One region of the Acidovorax sp. Q11 genome, then DNA from elsewhere that is predicted to be linked to it. Evidence: predicted binding sites of a transcription regulator. Region 1 holds the regulator's gene; each other region holds the start of a gene.

Region 1 (4,177 bases):
ACATGCATCAGGGTCCACACCGGACGCAAGGCCGTGGTCTGCTGGGTAAGCCACGCCAGGCTGTCCATGGCCAGGGCCGCCAGGGCGCCTGCGGCCGCGTAGCCCGCCAGCCGCCCCCCATGAAACGCCAGGGTGCGCAACACCACACCACCCTGCGGCATCCATTGCACAACCTGCACTGCGGTGCTTTCTTGCGCCAGCTTACCCGTGCCTTCTGCGGCCGCAGCCCGCCCCACCAGGGCACCACAGGGCGCGGCGCACATGGCCAAGCAATGGGACCCGCCTGCGAGTCCCATGAGCAAAGCCGTCCAGGCCACGGTTGCGAGCATAGGCCTCAGATGATGCGCGAAAACCGGGCGCGGTTGCGGTCTGCCTGAAGATAACGGTCAAACACCATGGCAATGCCCCGCACAAAAAACCATCCCATGGCCGTCACTTCGATCCCCTCGGGCCCCACCCGCACCAGCCCCTGTTCGGCCATGTCTTCGAGCTGCGCGATCTCTGCCGCAAAGTACTGCCGCACATCAATCAACCAGGCCTGCTCCATGGATTCATAGAGCAACTCGCCCTGGCACATCAGGGCCATGATGGCGGCGCGGCGCACGAGATCGTCACGCGTGAGCGCCAGACCCCGCACCACCGGCAAACGTCCCTGGTCGAGAAAGTCGTAATACTCGTCCAAGGTCTTTGAGTTCTGGCTGTAGGTCGCACCCACCCGGCCAATGGCCGACACGCCCAAGCCGATCAGGTCGCAGTCAGGCTGTGTGCTGTAGCCCTGGAAGTTGCGGTGCAAGCGCCCTTGGCGTTTGGCCACAGCCAAGGCATCCGAGGGCAACGCAAAGTGGTCCATGCCGACATAGACATAGCCCGCGTCCATGAACGCATCGAGCGAGCGCGACAGCATGGACAGCTTGCTCGACGCCGTTGGCAGCTCGGCCGAAACAATGCGGCGCTGGGGTTTGAAACGTTCTGGCAGGTGCGCGTAGGCATACAGCGCAATGCGCTCAGGCCGCAACTGCGCCACCTGCGCCAGAGTACGGTCGAACGATTCGGGGGTCTGGCGCGGCAGGCCATAGATCAGGTCCACATTCACCGAGTCAAAACCCAGCGAGCGTGCAGACTCCACCAGCGCAAACACCTGTTCGGCAGGCTGGACGCGGTGCACAGCCTTCTGCACCTCGGCATCAAAATCCTGCACACCAAAACTGAGCCGGTTGAAGCCCAGCTCAGCCAGCAACGCCAGCCTGTCGGCGTTCACGGTGCGGGGATCCACTTCAATAGAGTACTCACCGCCCGGCGCCAAGGTAAAGCTGCGCTTGAGCATGGCCATCAGTTCACGCAAGCCCGCATCCGACAGGAACGTGGGCGTGCCTCCACCCAGGTGCAGCTGGCTCACCACTTGGCCCACCCCGCAGTGCGCGGTGTGCAGGTCGATCTCGCGGCTCAGATAGCGCAGATAGACTTCTGCGCGGTCATGGTGCTTGGTGATGATCTTGTTGCAAGCGCAGTAGTAGCACAGCGATTCGCAGAACGGAATGTGCACATACAAGGACAGGGGCAAGGCCTTGGCCACCGAGCCTGTCCGGCGCTGCTCCAGTGCCAGGATGTAGTCCTCCTGCCCGAACGCTTCGACAAACCGGTCGGCTGTCGGATAAGAGGTATAGCGGGGCCCCGGCACGTCAAAACGGCGCAGGAGATCGGGCGAAACAGCGGTCATGGGGGAATATCCTTGCGTACACTCTGACTGTGCCGTACCCTCTGCACGATGTCCTTGACCTGCATCAAGTGAACGATCAGGCCGACGAGCGACAATTTGACAAATGTCAGTCGCTAAGGCGCCCACCCGAAGGCCTTCCCAGCTTTTCGTATCGGGCGCAATGTACTCGACACCCAACCCCTAGCTCACGTGCCTATGAACCCGCTCACCATCAAAGTCGCCTGCTCCAACTGCAACCTGCGCGAGCTGTGCATGCCCGTGGGCCTGAACGAAGAGCAACTGCAGCGCATCGATGAAGTCGTTGCCGTACGCCGCAAGGTCAAACGCGGCAGCACGCTGTTCCGCAACGGCGAATCCTTCACATCGCTCTACGCCATCCGCACCGGCTTCTTCAAGACCTGCGTGGCTACCGAAGATGGCCGCGACCAGGTCACCGGTTTTCAGATGGCTGGAGAGATCATTGGCCTCGATGGCATCGTGAACGACCACCACACCTGTGACGCGGTGGCCCTGGAAGACGCCGAGGTCTGCGTGATGCCCTTCGACCGCATCGAGGAACTCTCGCGCGAGGTCACGGCCCTGCAGCACCATGTGCACAAGATCATGAGCCGCGAGATCGTGCGCGAACACGGCGTGATGCTGCTGCTGGGCAGCATGCGCGCCGAAGAACGCCTGGCAGCCTTCCTGCTGAACCTGGTGCAACGCCTGCATGCCCGCGGCTTCTCGCAGTCCGAACTGGTGCTGCGCATGACGCGCGAAGAAATTGGCAGCTACCTGGGCCTGAAGCTCGAAACCGTGAGCCGCACCTTCTCCAAATTTGTGGAGGAAGGCATCGTGGAAGTCAAGCAGCGCCATGTCCGCATCCTGGACACGGATGCCCTCAAGCGCATCGTCAACAGCCAGCAAGCCTGCCACTGATCGGCAGCCATCCCGGCCTGCCTTCACCGGCCGACCAGAAGCGCCTCCCCTCAGTTCAAGAGCAGGATGATGTCTTGCGGCAGTCATCCGGCCGCTCTCCTTCAGGTACCGGGCAGCGGTTCAGCTCGAAGGGCGACATGGCCAGTAGCGTGGTCAATGCACTGCTTGCCATGGTGATGATCCAGAACGCAAAAAACGCCAGCGTATAAACGCCCTGCCGCGACAGCGCCAGGGGCTGCCCAAGCCAGTGCAGATCCTGGGGGTCCACCATGGCAAAAACCAGCATCTCCAGCACCCCTGCCATCAAGAAGGCGGGCCATGCAATCCACATCAGGCGTTGCGTCCACATATCGTTGTTCCTGTCTCCTGGGGGCTCAGTTACGGCAAGCTGGCATCACTGACGAGCCACATGCTTGCACGTTTCAACGCGGCTGGTCCTGCACGGGGGTGGCCGCATGGTTGCGGCCCTTCATGGCGGGTGCCAGGCTTTTCTCGGGGGCTTCCAGCGTCTTGTTGATCTCGATCCCCTTGCGGTAGTAGTCCTCTGCCACCACAGGATCGGGCCGGGACAGCGCCAGCCACAAGGTCACAAAACCCGCAACGATCACAATGGCCGGGCCGGCAATCACCAGCCAGACATGGCCGAATTTCCACCAGGGTGCTGACGCAACAGGGGCAATAGCTGGGCTTGAAGACATGGCGATTTACTCCTTCACAATCATCTCAATCAACACAAGGCCATGCGAGGCCTTGCACCAGGGTGCGGCTCAGCGCGGCACCAGGAACACAGATTTTTCTGTCACATGGGCGGCGGCGCCGACGGCCTGCACATCGAACTGGACGGCATGGGAGCCAGGGTTTGCCGAACCATACGGGATCTGCAAACGCACCGCCACCCAACGCGACTCCGCCGGGCCGATGTCCACCTCGGCATCGGAAGACACCTCCAGCCCCTCCAGCCCCCGTGCGCTGATGCGATAGCGCTGCTCGCCCTCCGTCGCATTCATGATCTGCAGGCGGTAGATGTTCTCCAGCTTGCCCCCTGCCACGATGCGCGAAAGCGCTGCACGGTCCCGCACCACATCGACCTTGAGCGGAGTCCGCACGACCAGGCTGGCCAGCATGGCCACGCACAGAGCCACCAGCACCGCGCTGTAAATCAGCACCCTTGGCCGCAGCACGCGCCGCAGCATCTGCGACTGGGTCCACCGCTGGGCCACGCCGTTCTGGGTGGAGTAGCGGATCAACCCCCGGGGGTACTGCATCTTGTCCATGACCGTGTTGCAGGCATCCACACACAGGCCGCAGCCGATGCATTCGTACTGCAGCCCCTTGCGAATGTCGATGCCCACGGGGCAGACCTGCACACACAGCGAGCAGTCAATGCAGTCGCCCAGCCCCTGCGCCTTGTAATCCAGGTTCTTCTTGCGCGGGCCGCGCTGCTCGCCCCGCTCGGGGTCGTAGGTCACGACCAGCGTGTCCTTGTCGAACATGGCGCTCTGGAAGCGTGCGTACGGGCACATGTACTTGCAGACCTGCTCG
Region 2 (4,177 bases), on a different contig from region 1:
TTTCTAGCAGCTCCACACGCAGCAGGCAAAACACGGGCTGGGGGCGCACCTGGATGTGGCCCTGGCCGTCGCCCTCAGGGGCAGCGGCCATGGCGATCTCGGCGCCTTGCGCTTCAGCCGCTGCGGCCAGGCGCTGGGCCAGGTCCAGCGGGAAGAGGGGGGTGTCGCAGGGCACCGTCAGCAGCCACTGGGTTTCGCAACGTTCCAGCCCGGTCAGAAAACCGGCCAGCGGGCCCGCATAGTCGGCCAGCACATCGGGCCACACGGGCGCACCAAACGCCTCGTAGGCGGCCAGGTTGCGGTTGGCATTGACCATCACGTTGCCGGTCTGCATCTGCAGCCGCATCAGCGTATGCAGCGCCAGCGGCAGGCCGCGAAAGTTCTGCAGGCCTTTGTCGACCCCGCCCATGCGGGAGCCGCGGCCACCGGCGAGGACCAGGCCGGTGATGTCTTGGGTTTCAATCATTCTTTCAATCGTTATCCGCCGATATAGCTCATCTCCACCCGCCGAGCGCCCTGTCCAGTGTCCGCCGGCAGGCTGCTGCGCAATTCGGAGTAGCGGTCGCTGCGTTGCTGCCAGATGGGCGCGATGGCCGAGGCAATGGCTTCGTCGCTGGCACCGCCGCGCAGCAGGGTGCGCAGGTCATAGCCCTGGGTGGCAAACAGGCAGAGGTACAGCTTGCCCTCGGTGGAGAGGCGGGCGCGGTTGCAGTCGTGGCAGAAGGCCTGGGTCACGCTGCTGATCACGCCCACTTCGCCCAGAGTGGGGTCGTACTGGTCTTGAGCATTGGCATAACCCCAGCGCTCGGCGGTCTCGCCGGGGCTGCTCGGGTCGAGCTGCACCAGGGGCAGCTCCGCGCGCAGGCGCTCGATGAGTTCGGCCGAGGGCAGCACCTCGTCCATGCGCCAGCCGTTGGTGGCGCCCACGTCCATGTATTCGATGAAACGCAGCGTGGTGCCCGTGCCGCGAAAGTGCCGCGCCATGGGCAAGATTTCGTGGTCGTTGGTGCCACGCTTGACCACCATGTTCACCTTGATCTGCGACAGGCCTGCCGCGTGCGCTGCCTCGATACCCGCCAGCACGTCGGCCACCGGAAAGTCCACGTCGTTCATGCGGCGGAAGACCGCGTCATCCAGGCCGTCCAGGCTCACGGTCACACGGTTCAGGCCCGCGTCCTTGAGCGCCCGGGCCTTACGGGCCAGCAGCGATCCGTTGGTGGTCAGGGTCAGGTCGGGGGGCAGGCCGTCCACTGTGCGCAATTGGGCCAGTTGGGCCACCAGCGCTTCGAGGTTCTTGCGCAGCAGCGGCTCACCGCCCGTAAGGCGGATCTTGCGCACGCCATGGGCCAGGAAGAGCTTTGCCAGCCGCGTGATTTCTTCAAAGCTCAGCAACGCGCCATGGGGCAGGTAGGGGTAGTCCTTGTCGAAGACTTCCTTGGGCATGCAGTAGTTGCAGCGGAAGTTGCAGCGGTCTGTGACGCTGATGCGCAAGTCGCGCAGCGGGCGGCCCAGCGTGTCGGTGAGTTGGCCGGTGGGGGCCACGGGGTGCGTGGGCACCCGCGCCGCCAGAGCGGCGATGCGTTGGTCCACCAGAGGAATCACACGTTCGGCCATGGCGTGATTTTGCCGCATGGGCCCCGCCAAAGGGGCCAAGCCCCTGAACGCGGAGTTGATCGCGGTCAAGTTTTGCCCCGGGGCGGCGGCGTTGCGTGCCTTTGACATGGCGCAGGGCGCACGAGATGTTGCGTTGCAACAATCCATCTATCCGATTTCAAGGGGATTTCCATGTTGACGCGCGAATGTGTAGCCGATGCCATGCCTTGCCAGCGCCGGGCGGCTGTCCAGTGGGTAGCGGCGGGCTTGTTGCTGCCCACCTGGGCCACATGGGCGACAGGGGCCCAGGCGCAGATGGGATTGTCGGGCGCCATCAACTACGCGGGCTGGTTCCGCGCGCTGTCGCAGCGCATGGCCAAGGCCTATTGCCAGCAGTACCTGCAGGTGCTGCCCGGTGCGGCTGTGGATGTGCTGGGGCTGGCGCGCAAGATGGTGCAGTCGGGCAGCGGTGAGCTGGCCCGGGGTATGCAGACCGGGCGCTGGCCCGCCGATGTCGGGCGCCAGCTCGAAGAGGTGCAAAAGCAGTTTGCGCTGCTGAACCAGCTCACCGCCACGCAGCCCACCCAGACTGCGCTGGTGGTGGCCGCCTCCGACCAGGCCGACCGCACGCTGCTGATTGCCCAGACGGTGACCGAATCCATCGAGAAGCTGGCACATGCGCCCAGTGCACGGCTGGTGAACCTGGCCGGCCGCCAGCGCATGCTGTCGCAGCGCCTGGCCAAGAACTACTTCTTGAACGCGGCCAAGGTGGAATCCAAGGTGGTTCAGGCGCAGCTCGTGTCAGACGCCGCCGACTTCCGCCTGGCGCTGCAGGCGCTCAAGGCCGCGCCGGTGTCCACGCCCGCCATCCGCAACGAGCTGGAGCTGGCCGACTCGCAGTGGCTGTTTTTTGAATCGGCCCTGCGCCGCGCGGCCGATGATGCGGGGCTCCACACGGTTGCGACCACCAGCGAACGCCTGCTGGGTGTGATGGACAAGCTCACCAACCTGTACGAAGTCGCCTTGCGGGAAGTGCTGGGCTGAGAGGTCTACACGCAGCGCCCGCCATCCACCTCGATGCACACGCCGCTGATGAACGAAGCCTCTTCGCTCGCCAGGTACAGCGCGGCGTTCGCCACGTCCAGCGCGGTGGAGAAGCGGCCCAGCGGGATGGTGGCCAGGAACTTGGCGCGGCGCGCATCGTCCACCGGGCCGCCCGCAAACTCGGCGGCCAAGCCCGTGTCGGGGTTGAACACGGGGTTGATGCAGTTCACGCGGATGTTGTCGGGGCCCAGCTCGGCCGCCATGGACTTGCTGGTGATGATGACGGCGCCCTTGGAGCCGTTGTACCAGGTCAGGCCCGGGCGTGGGCGCAGTCCGGCGGTGGAGGCGATGTTGATGATGCTGCCGCCACCGGCCTGGCGCAGCGCGGGCACGGCGTGGATGGCGCTCAGGTAGATGCTCTTCATGTTGATGGCATAGACCTTGTCGAACTCCTCCTCGCTCACTTCGAGCATGGGGCGGTTGCGGTGCGTCCAGCCCGCGTTGTTCACCACCACGTCCAGGCGGCCGTACAGGCGCACGGCCTCATCGACCATGGCCTTGACCTGGGCAGAGTTCGTCACGTCGGCTTTGAAGAAGGCGGCGGTGCCGCCTGCGGCGGTGATCTCGGCCACCACGCGCTGGCCGCCCGCCTCGTTGATGTCGTTCACGATGACCTTGCCACCTTCAGCGGCCAGGCGCTTGGCAATGCCTTCGCCAATGCCGTTGCCGGCGCCGGTGACGATGATGGATTTGTTCAACACGCGCATGGAAAAGGTCTCCTTGGGATACTCAAAAAAGATAGCTGCTGAGGCTTGCCTGTCAGGCGGGAGGGGCTAATTTGGTTGAAGCTTCAGGGGCTGGGGCGGGGCTGGCGGCCAGGGGCGGCGCAGGCACGCGGCCATAAAACTGCGGGAAGTATTCCTTCACGCCGTTGCCATTGAAGTCCCACCCTGTGCACTGGCCCAGGTGGCGGGGGGGCTCGTCGGGGTGGCTGGACGAAAACACGGCCGGCACCGACTGGAAGGCGGCGGTGGCCAGGTTGAACAGCAGCTCGCGCAGGTGTGTGCAACTGGCCACGCCGCCCAGGTGTTTCTGGATGGCCTGGCGCCAGCCGCGCGCCATGCTGCAGCCCACCATCTGCTGCAGCGCGGCCTGGGCCTCAGTGCAACCCTGGAGCGGGTGCGAATCCATGGCCACATCGACGGCCTGCACCACCAGCTGGCGGTTGACCGTGACACGCAGCCACATGTGGTGGATGGCCTCGCCCGCGAGGCGCTGTTTGGTGGGATCGCGAAACGAGGTGGCGTCATAGGCCTTGCTGTCGTGCAGCTCACCCTCGATGTCCCACAGGCCATCGTCGCGTTCAAAGCCCTGGTAGTTCACCCGGCGGACATGCTTGAGGGTGCGGGGGGCGGGGGAGCTCAGGGGCATGCGCTTCTATCGTAGCTGGTAGCGAGTGACTGAAACTGGCGTGGCACTAAGCGAGTGCCGCCGCGCAAGGGCCGCCAAGCCGCGTATGCGGCGCTTGGCTTGCGTGCGC
Region 3 (4,177 bases), on a different contig from region 1:
ATGCAGACACTGCGGAAAGGGCCCTTCCAGCTGGGCGCGCAGGCTGGGAGCGCACAAAAAGCTCATGCCGCTGGTGCCCAGCGGGTGGTTGAAGGCTTTCACACCAATCTTCTTGGATACCGGCTCGTCTGCCAGCACCAGGTCGAGCTTGTGCAGGCTCAGCTGCGCGATCAGCTCGGGAAACTTGCCTTCGTGGCAGGTCATGTGCACTCGTTGTGGCATGCCCAAAGCGGGCTCCAGCAGGTGGTAGGCCACCGACTTGGCAATCGAATCGGCCACCCCCACGCGGAACTCCAGCGGTTTCTCCTGGCCGCGCGACAGGCGTATGGACTTCTCCAGCTCATCCCCCAGCGCAAAGATCTGCTCGGCATAGCCCAGGGCCACTCTGCCTTCGCTGGTCAGCTCCAGGCCCCGGCCACGCTTTCTGAAGAGGTCGTGGCCCAGCCATTCCTCCAGCTGCTTGATTTGCCCGGAAAGCGTCTGGGGCGTGGTGTGCAGCTGCTCGCCTGCGCGCATCACGCCGCCCGCCTTGGCCACCGTCCAGAAATAGCGCAGGTGCTTGAAGTTCATGGTGCGATTCAGTGAAACACTTCGAAAAAAGCGAGCAATAAAACTCAATAAAACGAATATACGCGAAGTGTCAAAATCTATACATTGCAGGCTTGGCCCTTGTCCGTGGCGCGTTGCGCCCGGGAAGGAACTGTCAGCGTTCTTGAGAACCTGTTCTAAGGAGTAGCAACGATGCGTATCACTACCAGAGGACAACTTGCGGTATCGGCCATGACCGACCTCGCCCTGCGCCAGAAAATGCGGCCGGTGGCCCTGTCCACCATCAGTGCGCGCCAGGGCACGTCCCTTTCGTACCTGGAGCAGCTGTTCAGCGCCCTGCGCCGTGCCGGGCTGGTGGACAGCACGCGCGGGCCCGGTGGTGGCTACACGCTGGCGCGCCGGGCGGACCAGGTGTCGGTGGCTGAAATCATCCTGGCGGTCGAGAACCTCAAGGCCGACGACCTGCAGAGCCTGGGCGCGGGCCAGGCTGCACAGGTGAAGTCCATGACCGGCGAGCTGTGGTCCACCTTCAACCTGCGCGTGATGGAGTACCTGCAGTCGGTGACCTTGCAGGACCTGGTGGCCCAGCAGCTCGAAAAAGGGGGGGCGCTGGAAGACGCTGCACCTGCCGTGGCTGCCAAGCCCAAACTCACCCCAAAACCGCGCCCCCTGATGGCCCGGGTGGGTGTGCCCAACTCGGTGTTCGCGCTGGGCTCCATGCCCTTGCTGCAACGGCGTTGAACCGGCCCCGGGGCAGTGCACCCCGGGGGGTGTTGTGGGCTACAGCTGCAGCGCGAGCTGCTTGATGCCGCGTATCAGCATCTCCACCGAGATGGCGACCAGGATCAGCCCCATCAGGCGTTCAAACGCCATCACCACGCGTTCGCCCACCAAGCGCTGGATGCGTTCGGCCATCAGCAGCACGATGGCGCACACTGCCATGGTCACGCACAGAGCGCCGACCCATTCGAGCTTGCGCTCTGGTGCCTGGGCGACCAGCAGCATCACTGTGGCCAGGGCCGACGGGCCTGCCAGCGCAGGGATGGCCAGCGGTACGATCAACGGCTCGCCCGGCAGCTCCGCCTGCGGACCGTCTGCCGACGGAAAGATCATGCGCAGCGCGATCAGGAACAGCACCACCGCGCCCGCAATCTGCAGCGACAGGTCGCTCAGGTTCATCACCCGCAGAAACTCCGCCCCGAAGAACAGAAACACCAGCAGCAGCGCAAACGCGATCAGCACCTCGCGCAGGATCACCCGCGCCCGCCGCTCGGGCGCCACGCCGCGCAGCGCGTTGGCAAAGATGGGGATGTTGCCCAGCGGATCAGTGATCAGCAGCAGCAATATGGTGGCCGACGCGAAGGTGTAGCTCATGTGGCGTACACCGCGTCCAGGGAACGGAAGCCCTTGATCTCGATGGGGTTGCCGCTGGGGTCGTGGAAGAACATCGTCCACTGCTCGCCCGGCTGGCCTTCAAAGCGCACCTGGGGCTCCAGCACAAAGGCCGTGCCCGCCGCCTTCAGGCGCGCTGCCAGCGCATGCCAGTCGGGCAGTTCCAGGATGGCGCCGAAATGGGGCATGGGCACCAGGTGGTCGCCCACATGGCCGGTGCGGGCACTGGCAAAAGGGGTGCCGAGGTGCAGCGAGATCTGGTGTCCGAAGAAGTCGAAGTCCACCCAGGTGTCAGTGCTCCGCCCCTCCTGGCAACCCAGCACACCGCCATAGAAGCGGCGGGCGGCATCGAGATCGGTGACGTGGAAGGCGAGGTGAAAGAGGCTGCGCATCCCGCAAAGGATAGCAGCCGGTGCACTGCTTCGGGAGGGCGTTCAGGCCGCACGCCGGTGCTGCTCGGCCTTCTCCTGGCAGTGCACGCAGCGTGCCGCCTCGGGGGTGGCGTGCAGGCGGGCGGCGGTGATGTGGGCGCCGCAGTCCGTGCACTCGCCGTAGGTGCCAGCCTCGATGCGGGCCAGGGCCGCCGCTACGGCGGCCAGGTGGGCGGTTTCGTGCTCGTCCAGCGCGAACGCCAGTTCACGTTCGGTGGCCAGCTGGGCGCGCGGGTCTTCGGGCTGGCCAAAATGCGCTGCAGCGGCCTCGGCCCGGCCGATGGTGCCACCGCGCTGGGCGGCCAGCTGGGCCAACAACTCGGATTGCTGGGCCCGCAATTGTTGGAGGAATGGGGCGGCCTGGGTCTTGTCCATGCGGTGTCTCCTCAAGGGTGATCGGATGCCTGCATGGTGCGCCTGTGCGCGACGACCTCGGTTGACCAAGGTCAAGGGATGAAGACCCTGCGCTGGGGGGGGCGGGTTCAGCGCTTGGGCGGCCGCGCCAGCATCTCCGCCGTGTTGGTCTTGCGGTCTGCGTTCACGCGCTGCACATGGGGCCGTTCGCCCATGCGGGTCAGGTACTCGCGCACGGGCAGGTCGGCCAGGTAGTCGCGGCCATAGACGATCTTGGTGGCCGAGGCCACCAGCGGCAGGTGCACGATGGCCGCGCAGTCGGCCAACGTGAAGCTGTCACCGCCCACAAAGGGGCTGAACTTGGCCAGCTGGGCGAAGGCGGCAATGTTCTTGGTGAGCTGCGCGCCCACCTTTTCTTTGGCGGTATCGCTCACCGTGCCGCCAAAAAAGGCCTGCGGGTACAGGTTGCGCGCCACCAGCTCCAGGTGCAGCTCCAGAAAGGTGATCAGCTCGCGCACCTTGGCGGCCTGGTAGGGGTCGGCGGGGATCAGTGGGTGCGTGGGGTGGGCGGCCTCGATGTAGTCGGCGATCACCGCCGATTCGCACAGCGGGCCCTGGGGGGTGCGCAGGTAGGGCACCTTGCCCAGCGGGCTGGCGCTGCGGTCGGTTTCGCCCACCCAGGCCAGTTCCTCGGTGAACGGCAGGCCCTTTTCGAGCAGGGCGAGCTTGACCTTGTTGTAGTAGTTGCTGGCCGAAAAGCCGCAGAGTGTGAGCATGGTGGGGTCTCCGTTGTAGTGGTGAATGCAGCGTACATCCTAGGTGTGGGCGGGGGCGCCGTCCGTCGCGCAGATGACCCTGGTCAAGGCCCCGTGGATGCTGCCACCTACAATCGGGTCCTCATGTGGTCCTCCCTGCAAACCCTCCGCAGCCTTCACTGGCTCGCCCGCCTGGTGCTGGCGTGGTTTGTGGTGTCCATGGGCGTGGCCGTGGCGTCGCCGTTGGTCAACCCGCAGGCCATGGAGCTGATCTGCTCGGGTTCGGGCGCGATCAAGCTGCTGGTCAAGACCGACGATGGCGCCCAGGAGATGCAGAGCCACACACTGGACTGCCCCCTGTGCGCGCAGGTGAGCGCACCTCCCCCTGCCTCGCAGGCCCCGCTGCCTGTGGTCCACCCGCTGGCGCATGCCCTGCGCCCCATCCCCGCCGCGCACATTGCTGCGCGCACAGCCGCGCCGCTGCCGCCGCGCGGGCCCCCGGCATTCTCCTGATTTTGCTATTTATTTGATAGCTGTTTGCGCTTATCCATCGCGCGCAGACGGCCTATTTGGCTTGAAATTCAGGAGTTTCCATGCGCAAAAGCCGCATGGCGCTGGCCGTGGCCAGTGCCTTTCCCATCGTCCTGGGTTGCACGTTCACCGGGGCTGCCCCGGCGTTCGCCCAACCCGCTGGGC
Region 4 (4,177 bases), on a different contig from region 1:
GACCAAAGATCAGATTCTTGAGATTTACATGAATCAGATTTTCTTGGGCAATCGGGCTTATGGTTTTGCCGCAGCCTCCGAGGCCTATTTTGGCAAACCGCTGAAATCTCTGTCCATTGCAGAAGCCGCGATGTTGGCGGGATTGCCCAAGGCCCCGTCGGCCTACAACCCCATCAGCAATCCCAAACGTGCCCGAGTCCGCCAGCAGTACATCATTGAGCGGATGGAAGAGAACGGCTTCATCACCGCGCAACAGGCGGCCGACGCCAAGAAGGAAGAGCTGAAGATCCGCACCGGTCCCGACAACACACGAGTGCATGCGGAGTACGTGGCCGAAATGGCCCGCCAACTGATCTTCACGCAGTACGGCAACGAAGCCTACACGCGCGGCCTGAACGTGTACACCACCCTGAATGCGGCGGAACAGGAAGCCGCGTACAGCGCCTTGCGCAGAGGGATCATGGACTATGAGCGACGCCAGCAGTACCGGGGCCCCGAGAAGTTCGTGACCTTGCCCACGGCGCCACAGGAAGTCGAGGATGCGATTGATGACGCCCTCGCCAACCACCCAGACAATGGCGACGTGCTTTCGGCCGTGGTGCTGGAGGCAACGCCGCGCAAAATCGTTGCAGCGCGTGCCAATGGCGACACACTGGAGATCGCCGGAGATGGCCTCAAGCCCGCGCAGTCAGGGCTGAGCGACAAGGCCCCGCCCAACATCAAGATCCGCCGGGGTGCGGTGATACGCGTGGTCAAGACGCCCAAAGGCGCCTCGGAGATCACGCAACTGCCTGAAGTCGAAGGCGCCTTTGTGGCCCTGGACCCTCGCAACGGCTCCATCCGCGCCCTGGTGGGAGGCTTCGACTTCGACAAGAACAAGTTCAACCACGCCGCACAGGCGTGGCGCCAGCCGGGCTCCAGCTTCAAGCCGTTCATCTACTCTGCCGCACTTGAAAAGGGCTTCACTCCGGCCACCGTCATCAACGACGCGCCGCTGTTCTTTGATGCCGGTGTGACCGGTGGCCAGCCCTGGGAGCCCAAGAACTACGACGGCAAGTACGACGGCCCCATGAGCATGCGCACGGGCCTGGCCAAATCCAAGAACATGATCTCGATCCGCATCCTGCAGGCCGTAGGCCCCAAGACGGCGCAGGAGTGGGTGGGACGTTTTGGCTTTGATCCTGAAAAGCACCCTGCCTACTTGACCATGGCGCTAGGGGCAGGCTCCGTCACGCCGCTGCAGATGGCGGCCGCCTACTCGGTGTTTGCCAATGGGGGCTATCGCGTGAACCCCTGGCTGATCACCAAGGTCACGGACCACAAGGGCCGGGTGATTTCCGAGACCACACCGCCAGTGACCAGCGAACAACCTCGGGCCATCGAGGCCCGCAACGCTTTTCTGATGAACAGTCTGCTGCAGGAAGTCACCCGTTCCGGGACGGCGGCCCGTGCGCAAGCCACCCTCAAACGCCCCGACCTGTACGGCAAGACCGGCACCACCAACGACTCGGTGGACGCCTGGTTTGCCGGCTACCAGCCCACCATCGCAGCCGTCACCTGGATCGGCTACGACACGCCCCGCAACCTGGGCAGCCGCGAAACCGGGGGCGGACTCAGTTTGCCCGTGTGGATCAGCTTCATGGAGCGCGCACTCAAGGGCGTCCCCGTGATGGAGCCCACGGTGCCTGCTGGGGTGGTCAATGTGGGTGGCGAGTGGTTCTATGACGAGTACGCCCGCAGTGCAGGCGTGTCGAGTGTGGGGCTGGAAGACCAACGCTCCACTTCACCGGCGGTCACACCCCAGGCGCCACCGCCTTCTGAAGAGCGCAGCCGCATCCTCGACCTGTTCCGCAACTAGCGGAGCAACGCTTGCACACAGCGCTGCACGGATGCGGTGGGACGCGGCACGCATCCGCCAGAGCAAGGAGAACAGGGGGCGGGAGCTTGCCCAGCCCGCTCCCGGCGCACAACGAAGCGCCGATTGCTTGACTGGGCGGCAGTCTAAAGGGCAGCAAACTGCAAAGGCAGCCCTGATTGCTGGGTGGCATCGCGGCTCAGACACGCGAAAAACTCTCCAGCCCCCTTTGTGTCCTGCCATGCGCTGCCGTCAAACCGGTAGTGGTAGCCCCCCGAGCGAGCCGCCAGCCAGACCTCGTGCAGAGGTTTTTGCAGGTTGATGACGATCTGGCTGCGGTTGGGAAAGGTCAGTGTCACCATGCCGCCTGACCTCTGGGCGTCCACATCGGCATCCGTGGTGTCGTTGATGCGATCACAGCTGCGCTCGACGGCAAGCAGCAGTTGTTCGGCGTGGTCCATGAATTCGAGGTCGGTCATTACAATTTGCGCATGTTGAAAGCTCCCCAAATTCTAGTCAGGACACTTGTCCTTGCTGCCAGTGCGGCGGCCCTGCTTGGCTGTGGACAGCGGGGGCCCTTGTACCTGCCGACGGGGCCTGCTGCGGGCCAGCGCGCCACTCTGCCAGAAACACTCACGCCCAGCAGCGGCGCGGGCGCAGCGCAGGCGCCTGCTGCCGCAGCCTCTACCCCCCGCTGACGCCGCTGGGACAACGTCCCGCCATGGGGCACCAATGCAGCACCGCTTGATTTCGATCAAGCACAAACCCTAGGGGCACTCGTACAGTCTGCGCTTTATTGCACCGCAGGATGGCCATGGCCCTGGAACTCTACCGCGACAAAAATCACGCTTGCCTGATGTTCACCGACCTCATCGAGGAGGACGGCCAAGCCGTGCAAGCCAACCAGTTTTTGATCGTTGACGACGACACGGGCGCCATCATCGACCCGGGCGGCAACCTCGCGTTCAACGAGCTCTTCATGGGAATGACCAAACATTTCCCGCCCCACAAGCTCTCGTACCTGATCGCCTCGCACGCCGATCCGGACATCATTGCCTCGCTCGACCGCTGGATGACGAGCACCAAGGCCAACCTGGTGATCTCGCGCGTGTGGGAGCGATTTGCACCCCACTTCACCAAGGTGGGAAAAACAGAAAACCGCGTGATTGGTGTGCCCGACGGCGGTGGCCACCTGCCCCTGGGCCGCCACGAGCTGGTGCTGCTGCCTGCGCACTTCATGCATTCCGAAGGCAACTTCCACTTCTACGACCCGGTCAGCCGCATCCTGTTCACGGGCGACCTGGGCGTGTCGATGATGTCGGGCGCCGAAGCCCGTGTGCCGGTGACCGACCTCAAGGCGCACATCCCGCGCATGGAGGGCTTCCACCGTCGATACATGGTGTCCAACAAGATCCTGCGCCTGTGGGTGCGCATGGTGCGGCAGCTTGATATCTCCATGCTGGTGCCGCAGCACGGCGCCCCCATCAAGGGCAAAGAAGCCATCAACGACTTCTTTGAATGGATCGAGAACCTGATGTGTGGCATTGACCTGTTTGATGACCGGGCCTACCAGATCCCCACGGCCTACATCGACCCCGTGACCCGGCAGATGCGCCCGGCACTGCGGGCCGTCAATGCGTAAAACTGAGCCATCACAAGGAAAAATGGCCGCCTCCGCGCATTAGGCAAGTAAAGTTTGCTATTAAATATATAGCAATTATCTCCCAACGCTAAGGCAAGCCCGCCGGCGTGCTACGCCCGCGCTGGGTGGCGGCCCGGCCAGGCTGCGGCCTGTACCAGCGGTGCCAGGCACGCCAGCCCAGCAGCACCGCCAGGATGGCGGCGTACAGCGCCACTTCCGCAAAATCGTTCTTACCGGCACGCATCCAGAAGAAGTGCAGGATGCCCAAACCCGCCACCGCGTAGACCGCGCGGTGCAGCGCCTGCCAGCGCTTGCCCCCCAGCGCCTTGATGGCCCGGTTGAACGAGGTGCCCGCCAGCAGCGCCAGCAGCAGCAGTGCCAGCGACCCGACCAGGATGAACGGCCGCTTGGCGATGTCGCGCAGGATGTCTGCCAGGTCAAAACCCATGTCGAACCAGGCATAGCTCAACAGGTGCAACACCCCATAAAAAAACACGAACAGGCCCAGCATGCGCCGAAACCGCGCCAGCTGCGGCGTGGCCGAAAGCACGCGCAGTGGGGTGACGGCCAGCACCAGGCACAGCGCCCGCAGCGTCCAGTCGCCCGTGGCGCGGATCAGGGCCTCTGCGGGGTTGGCGCCCAGCTGGTTGGTGGCTGCGGCCACCACCAGCCAGACCAGG

Evidence for each region. Region 1 encodes FNR, which switches genes on or off when oxygen is low (the NO sensors DNR and NnrR bind a similar motif). Its sites were predicted from a motif close to TTGATNNNNATCAA; they were not measured.
Region 2: the regulator FNR is predicted to act here: its motif matches at 1,670-1,683, upstream of ACYZGB_RS07575 (type IV pili methyl-accepting chemotaxis transducer N-terminal domain-containing protein).
Region 3: the regulator FNR is predicted to act here: its motif matches at 2,809-2,822, upstream of ACYZGB_RS08395 (TraR/DksA family transcriptional regulator).
Region 4: the regulator FNR is predicted to act here: its motif matches at 2,600-2,613, upstream of ACYZGB_RS13520 (oxygen-binding di-iron domain-containing protein).

Annotation. Positions count from the first base shown of each region.
Region 1 is NZ_JBUDZG010000004.1:71,218-75,394, reverse strand. Features, by position in the region: gene ACYZGB_RS05155 (sulfite exporter TauE/SafE family protein) at 1-329, opposite strand, end outside; gene hemN (oxygen-independent coproporphyrinogen III oxidase) at 335-1,717, opposite strand; gene fnr (fumarate/nitrate reduction transcriptional regulator Fnr) at 1,913-2,635, shown strand; gene ACYZGB_RS05140 (hypothetical protein) at 2,691-2,984, opposite strand; gene ACYZGB_RS05135 (FixH family protein) at 3,058-3,333, opposite strand; gene ccoG (cytochrome c oxidase accessory protein CcoG) at 3,403-4,177, opposite strand, start outside.
Region 2 is NZ_JBUDZG010000006.1:123,578-127,754, forward strand. Features, by position in the region: gene mobA (molybdenum cofactor guanylyltransferase MobA) at 1-466, opposite strand, end outside; gene moaA (GTP 3',8-cyclase MoaA) at 478-1,614, opposite strand; gene ACYZGB_RS07575 (type IV pili methyl-accepting chemotaxis transducer N-terminal domain-containing protein) at 1,786-2,637, shown strand; gene ACYZGB_RS07580 (SDR family oxidoreductase) at 2,643-3,404, opposite strand; gene ACYZGB_RS07585 (DUF2889 domain-containing protein) at 3,457-4,068, opposite strand.
Region 3 is NZ_JBUDZG010000007.1:90,522-94,698, reverse strand. Features, by position in the region: gene nhaR (transcriptional activator NhaR) at 1-570, opposite strand, end outside; gene ACYZGB_RS08410 (Rrf2 family transcriptional regulator) at 742-1,290, shown strand; gene ACYZGB_RS08405 (MarC family protein) at 1,330-1,923, opposite strand; gene ACYZGB_RS08400 (VOC family protein) at 1,920-2,333, opposite strand; gene ACYZGB_RS08395 (TraR/DksA family transcriptional regulator) at 2,376-2,747, opposite strand; gene ACYZGB_RS08390 (glutathione S-transferase) at 2,855-3,502, opposite strand; gene ACYZGB_RS08385 (DUF2946 family protein) at 3,626-3,994, shown strand; gene ACYZGB_RS08380 (TonB-dependent receptor) at 4,075-4,177, shown strand, end outside.
Region 4 is NZ_JBUDZG010000015.1:63,328-67,504, reverse strand. Features, by position in the region: gene ACYZGB_RS13535 (penicillin-binding protein 1A) at 1-1,858, shown strand, start outside; gene cyaY (iron donor protein CyaY) at 2,002-2,334, opposite strand; gene lptM (LPS translocon maturation chaperone LptM) at 2,347-2,553, shown strand; gene ACYZGB_RS13520 (oxygen-binding di-iron domain-containing protein) at 2,670-3,497, shown strand; gene ACYZGB_RS13515 (protein-methionine-sulfoxide reductase heme-binding subunit MsrQ) at 3,586-4,177, opposite strand, start outside.